Regions from separate parts of the Frankia sp. Hr75.2 genome, predicted to be linked through region 2. Evidence: riboswitches for the same ligand, from Rfam matches in the RefSeq annotation. Region 2 holds a riboswitch; the other holds the start of a gene.
What was found. A riboswitch is a leader RNA that binds a small molecule or an ion and turns the genes downstream of it on or off. The one in region 2 is predicted to bind S-adenosylmethionine.
Positions count from the first base shown of each region.

Region 1: it holds a riboswitch for S-adenosylmethionine, as region 2 does, so the genes downstream of both, thrC (threonine synthase) here and AC559T_RS06925 (aminotransferase class V-fold PLP-dependent enzyme) in region 2, are expected to answer to the same signal.

Region 1 is NZ_CASGGV010000299.1:374-3,776, forward strand. Features, by position in the region: gene thrC (threonine synthase) at 267-1,544, opposite strand; SAM riboswitch class I at 1,552-1,671, opposite strand; gene AC559T_RS23625 (HAD hydrolase family protein) at 1,874-2,674, shown strand; gene AC559T_RS23630 (alpha,alpha-trehalose-phosphate synthase (UDP-forming)) at 2,793-3,403, shown strand, end outside.
Region 2 is NZ_CASGGV010000066.1:53,794-57,196, forward strand. Features, by position in the region: gene recD2 (SF1B family DNA helicase RecD2) at 1-1,698, shown strand, start outside; SAM riboswitch class IV at 1,854-1,967, shown strand; gene AC559T_RS06925 (aminotransferase class V-fold PLP-dependent enzyme) at 2,004-3,403, shown strand, end outside.

The DNA.
Region 1 (3,403 bases), on a different contig from region 2:
GACGCCGACCGACCACCACCGGGCTCGGTTCGGCCCGCGACCGGCCCACCACCGGTTCGGGCTGGTCCACCACCGGGTTCGGCCGGGCCATCGCCCGGTGCGCCCGGGCCCCACCGGCCCGTTCCGCGGGAGGCCCCGCCACCGCTGCGCGAGAGCCCCGGGCGCTGCCGCTCCGTGGGCCCGGGTGTCACCCGTTCTGCGGGCGCCCGGGAGCCGCGGTTTCGCGCGGGTCCGGGCGCCGACGCTTCGTCGGGGAGAGCGGGAGGCTAGTCGTCGCCGAGGCCGGCGGCCTCGAACGCGGAGAGCGAGGGCGGGATCGTGGCGGTGGGGCCACCTGTGGAGACCAGGGGGTCGAGGGTCTTCAGCCCGTCGCCGGTGTTGTAGATCACCGTCTCGACGTCCGGGTCGAGGAGGCCCTCGTTCAGCAGGCGGCGCAGGCAGGCGACGGTGACGCCGCCGGCGGTCTCCCCGAAGATCCCCTCGGTGCGGGCCAGGAGGCGGATGCCGTCCACGATCTCGTCGTCGGTGACGTCGGTGATGGCGCCGCCGGTGCGGCGGGCGACGTCGAGGGCGTAGGGGCCGTCCGCCGGGTTGCCGATCGACAGCGACTTGGCGATCGTCGACGGCTTCACCGGGGCGACCGTGTCGGCGCCGCGGGCGTAGGCGGCGGCGACGGGGTTGCAGCCGGCGGCCTGGGCGCCGAAGACCTTGTACGGGGTGGGCTCGACGAGCCCGAGGCGGCCGAGCTCGCCGAACGCCTTGTCGACCTTGGTCAGCAGGGAGCCGGAGGCGATCGGCACCACGACCTGGCCGGGGATGCGCCAGCCGAGCTGCTCGGCGACCTCGTAGCCGAGGGTCTTCGAGCCCTCCGCGTAGAACGGCCGGACGTTGACGTTGACGAACGCCCACTCGTACTCGCCGGCCAGCTCGCTGCACAGCCGGTTGACGTCGTCGTAGTTGCCCTTGATCGCGACGAGGGTGCCGCCGTACACGGCCGTCGACACGGTCTTGCCGGCTTCCAGGTCGTGCGGGACGAGCACGACCGAGCGCAGGCCGGCGGACGCGGCGTGGGCGGCGACGGACTGGGCGAGGTTCCCGGTGGACGCGCAGGCGACGGTGTGGAAGCCGAGCTCGCGGGCGGCGGTGAGGGCCACCGAGACGACCCGGTCCTTGAACGAGTGGGTCGGGTTCGCGCTGTCGTCCTTGACCCACAGGGTGCGCATGCCGAGCTCGGCGGCGAGGCGCTGGGCGGGTCGCAGCGGGGTCCAGCCGGCGTCGAGGGAGACGCGCCGTTCGGCGACGTGCCCGGCGGGCAGCAGGCCGACGTACCGCCACAGGTTGGACGGCCCGGCCTCGATCGACGCCCGGGTGACCTTGCGCAGCCGGTCCTCGTCGTAGGCGATCTCGAGCGGCGCGAAACACTCGACACAGACGTGGGTGGCCGACAGCGGGTAGGTGGCACCGCAGTGACGACAGGACAGCGAGACGGCGGGGTTGGCGGCGTCCGGGCTCGGGAGAGTGGCGCGCTCGGGCGCGAGAGTCATGCGGAACTCCTCATCTTTCCCGGGAGCCGGCTGCGTCCCGGGTCGGAATTAGCACCTGCCGCGCATGGATGCGACGGTGGTTGCCGGGGCTTCGCTGGGCCGTTCCCTCTGCCCCTCTGGATGAGCCAGATGAAGTTGTCTGTCCGTACTGTAGACCGCGTGCGGACAGGCGTGCACCGGAGTTCCGGCGGTTTGCCGTGTGCCACAGGTGCTTCGATGACACGTCCTGAGGTGGGCCGCGGTCGGGTCGAGGGGCCGTGTGCCCGCGTCACCTGGGCCGCTTGCCGCCGGCCGCGATCTCGCCGGACCGACACCAGGGAGCCCGAAGCGTGAGCGTTCGTGTGGTCTACACCGATCTCGACGGAACGATGGTCGGCCCGCGGGGCTGCTTCTTCCGGGCCGAGGGCGGCGACACCACCCTTGACCCCGCCCGCGCACTCGTCGACCTGCACGACGCGGACATCGCGCTGGTGCTGGTCTCCGGGCGGACGAGGCCGCAGCTCGTGGAGGCCGCCGGGATCTTCGGCGCCGACGGGTTCATCGGCGAGCTGGGCGCGATCATCGGATGGAACACCGGGCTCGACACCGAGATCCTGCGCGGCGCGATGCCCGACTCGTTCGAGCGGGTGCCGGAGAGCCTGCTCGACGAGCTGATCAAGCTGCACCCCGGCCGCCTGGAGCTGCACACCCCCTGGCACACCGGCCGCGAGGTGGACGTCATGCTGCGTGGCCGGATCGACGTCGCCGAGGTGGACGGCTGGCTGGCCGAGTCCGGTTTCGGCTGGCTGAGCATGCGCGACAACGGGCTCATCTCACCGGCGCACATGCCCGATCTCGGCGTGCACCCGCACGTCTACCACCTGGTGCCGGACGGCGTCAGCAAGGGCGACGCCGTCGCGCACGACCTCAGGCGGCGCGGGGTGGACCCGGCCGAGGCGATCGCCATCGGCGACTCCGCCAGTGATCTCGCGATGGCCCGTTCGGTGGGGCGGATGCACCTGGTGGCCAACGCGGTGCGCCACCCGGACATCGCCGCGCTGCTCCCGGCCTACGACAACGTGGTGGTCGAGGACGGCCCGCTCGGTGCAGGTTGGGCCACCGCGGTGCGCGCCGCGCTCGGCGCCGGCTGACCGCGGGCCCCGTCGCGGCGGCCCTGCCGGGCGGCATTCCGGCGGCGCGCACCCGCGGTGCTTGCGGGTGGCGCCCCGACAGGGCACTCGATGGCCTACGCTCCGCTGTGTGCGTCACATGCCGGGCATCGGGGAGTTCACGGCGCCCGGGAGCGAGTACCCGGCCCAGGCCGATCTGCTGATCGCGTCGAACCGGGGGCCGGTGTCGTTCGTCGTCGGCGACGACGGCCTGCTGCATCCCCGGCGCGGCGGCGGCGGTCTGGTCAGCGGCCTGGCCCAGGTCGTCCAGGACACGCCCGAGGACGGCCGGGAGATCGTCTGGGTCTGCGCGGCCCTCAGTGACGCCGACCGGCGGGCCGCCCGCTCCGCTCCGGGCGGCCGCATCGACCGCAGCGGCTACGACACCGGCGGCGCCTCGGTGCGGATGCTGGACCTCGACCGCGTGCTGTTCGACCGCGCCTACAACGCGGTCGCCAACCGGACGCTCTGGTTCGTCCTGCACCTGTTGCACGCGCCGGCGACGGAGCCGAGCTTCGGCGCGTCCTTCCGCAAGGACTGGGCCGCCTACGAGGCGTACAACGCGGCGTTCGCGGACGCGCTGGCCGAGCTGGCGGCGCCGGGGGCGTGCGTGCTCGTCCAGGACTACCACCTGACGCTGGTCCCCGCCCGGCTGCGCCAGATGCGGCCGGACCTGCGGATAGCCCATTTCAGCCATACGCCGTGGTCCCC
Region 2 (3,403 bases):
GACGCCTCGATCGGGGTGGTGCGCACCGAGCCCTACCGGCTGGCCGCCGACGTGTGGGGCATCGGGTTCCGCACCGCGGACACCATCGCGCAGGCGGTCGGCATCCCACACGACAGCCCGCAGCGCATCAAGGCCGGCCTCGCGTTCACCCTCTCCGAGGCCACCGACAGCGGCCACTGCTTCCTGCCCGAGACCCGGCTGATCGCCGACGCCGTGCGCATTCTCGGCGTCGACACCGGCGCGGTGATCGAGGGGCTCGGCGAGCTGATCACCGAGGAGGGGGTGGTGCGCGAGGAGGTCCCCGGCGAGGATCCGGAGCAGCCGGTCGCCGCGGTGTACCTCGTCCCGTTCCACCGCGCCGAGATCTCCGTCGCGGGGCAGCTGCTGCGCCTGCTGCGGGCCGACGAGGACCGCCTCGCCGCGTTCGCCGCCGTTGACTGGGAGAAGGCGCTCGGCTGGCTGCACACCCGTACCGGGGTCGAGCTGGCGGCGGCGCAGCGGGAGGCGGTCACCCTCGCTCTCACCTCCCGGGTGGCGGTGCTGACCGGCGGGCCCGGCTGCGGGAAGAGCTTCACGGTGCGCTCGGTCGTCGAGCTGGCCCGCGCCCGGCGGGCGAAGGTCGTCCTCACCGCCCCGACCGGACGGGCCGCCAAGCGGCTCGCCGAGCTGACCGGCCACGAGGCGTCGACGGTGCACCGGCTGCTCGAGCTGCGTCCCGGCGGCGACGCCGCCTACGACCGGGACCGCCCGCTCGACGCCGACCTCGTCGTGGTGGACGAGGCGTCCATGGTCGACCTGCTGCTGATGAACAAGCTGGTCAAGGCCGTCCCGCCGGGCGGGCACCTGCTGCTGGTCGGCGACGTCGACCAGCTTCCCTCCGTCGGCGCCGGGCAGGTGCTGCGTGATCTGCTCACCACCGGCACGCCGATCCCGCACGTGCGGCTGACCCAGGTGTTCCGCCAGGCCAGCGAGTCGGGCGTGGTGACCAACGCGCACCGCATCAACCGCGGGGACCATCCGCTGGTGCGCGGCCTGGACGACTTCTTCCTCTTCGTCGCAGAGGAGGCCGAGGATGCCGCCCGGATCACCGCGGAGGTGGTGGCGCGGCGGATCCCGGCCAAGTTCGGCCTCGACCCGCGGCGCGACATCCAGGTGCTCGCGCCGATGCACCGCGGCCCGGCCGGCGCCGGGGCGCTCAACATCGCGCTGCAGGAGGCACTCACGCCGAGCCTGCCGGACCGCCCCGAGCGCCGCTTCGGCGGCCGGGTGTTCCGGGTCGGCGACAAGGTCACCCAGGTGCGCAACAACTACGACAAGGGCGCGAACGGGGTGTTCAACGGGACGCTCGGGGTGGTCACCGCGCTCGACAACGACAGCCAGACCCTGACCGTCCGCACCGACGAGGACGAGGACGTCGACTACGAGTTCACCGAGCTCGACGAGCTGACCCACGCCTACGCGGTGACGATCCACCGTTCGCAGGGCAGCGAGTACCCGGCCGTGGTCATCCCGCTGACGACCAGCGCATGGATGATGCTGCAGCGCAACCTGCTGTACACCGCGGTGACGCGGGCGAAGAAGCTGGTGGTCCTGGTCGGCTCGCGCCGGGCCATCGGGCAGGCGGTCCGCTCGGCCGGCCACGGGCAGCGCCACACCGCGCTCGCGCACCGCCTGCAGTCCGCCGGGCGCTCCGGATAATTTTCCGCGGCTCGCGGCTCGCGGCTCGCGGCTCGCGGCTCGCGGCTCGCGGTCGAAGCGCGCGATTCGCCGTCTGCTGGATGTTCCGGGTATTTCGGCCCGGTCTCGGTGTCTCTGCGGTGTCCGTCCGGCACGGGCTGCTACAGTTTTCGCCAGGTCCTGAGCGCCAGCGTCAAGCCCCGGCTTGCTGGCCGGCAACCCTCCTCCGCGGTGGGGTGCCCCGGGTGTGACCAGGCCCGCGGCGAACCCGCCGTCGGCAAGTGCGGACCCCCTCTGGGTCCACCGGGGCCCAAGGAGGCTTCGTCGTGTCCTTTTCGTATGCCACCACGTCTCCCGACGTTGATCGGGAAGGGCCCGCCGTCGGCGCGCTGCTCGACGTGGTGGGGGCCGGCATCCCCGTTCCGCTCGCCGACGGACGCGAGGTCCCGTACGCCAATCTCGACCAGGCCGCCAGCGCCCCCTGCCTGCGCGGGGTCGCCGAGCACGTCGAGCGCGTCCTGCCGTACTCGGCGAGCGTGCACCGCGGAACCGGCTACTCCTCCGCGGTCTGCACCGCGCTCTACGAGGGGGCCCGCGACGCCGTGCGCACGTTCGTCGGCGGCCGCCCGGACGACGTCGTGATCTTCACCCGGAACACCACCGACTCGGTGAACCTGCTCGCCCGCTGCCTCCCGCCGCAGCCGCCCGACCCGCCGCAGCCGCCCGACCCGGCGCGGACGTCCGACCCGGGCCACGCCGTGCCCGGCGGGGTCGTCGTGTTCGACCTGGAGCATCACGCGAACCTTCTCCCGTGGCGGTCCCGGCCGGGCTGCCGGTGGGTGCCCGCCGCGCCCACCCGCGCCGACACGCTGCGCGCGCTCGCCACCGCCCTGGACACGGCACCGACCTCGCTCGTCGCGGTGACCGGCGCGTCCAACGTCACCGGCGAGGTGCCGCCGCTCGCCGAGATCGTCCGGCTGGCGCGCGCGGCCGGCGCGCGGGTCTTCGTGGACGGCGCCCAGCTCGTCCCGCACCGTCGGGTCGACATGGCCGCGCTCGGCATCGCCTACCTCGCGTTCTCCGGGCACAAGCTGTACGCGCCGTTCGGCGCCGGCGTGCTCGTCGGACGTCCGGACTGGCTGGCGGCGGCCCCGCCCTATCTCGCCGGCGGGGGCGCCGTGCGCGAGGTGACCAGCTCCGCCGTGGCCTGGGCGGACGGCCCGGCCCGGCACGAGGCCGGCAGCCCCAACCTCCTCGGCGCGACGGCGATCGCGGCCGCCTGCCGGCTGCTGGGCGCGCTCGACGCCCGCGACCTGCACCAGCACGAGGACCTGCTGCGCCGCCGCCTGGTGGACGGGCTACGCGCGATCGAGGGGGTCACCATCCACTCCCTGTGGGCCGACGGAGACGATCCCGCCGCTGGCGAGGCCGCCGGAGACGGGGCTGCCGGTGGCGCTGCCGCCGGAGGCGAGGCTGCCGTAGGCGAGGGCCCGGACGGGACCCTGGCCACGGGGCCCGTCGGGGTCGTCACCTTCTCGGTCGCCGGGCGCGATCCCGGGTACGTCGTCGCCGTCCTCTCCGCCGAGCACGGCGTCGGGGTACGCGCCGGACGCTTCTGCGCGCATCCGCTGCTGGGGCGGCTCGGAGCCGAGGGCGGCGCGATCCGCGCGAGTGTCGGCATCAGCTCGACGAGTGCCGACGTCGACAGGCTGCTGGCCGGGCTGGC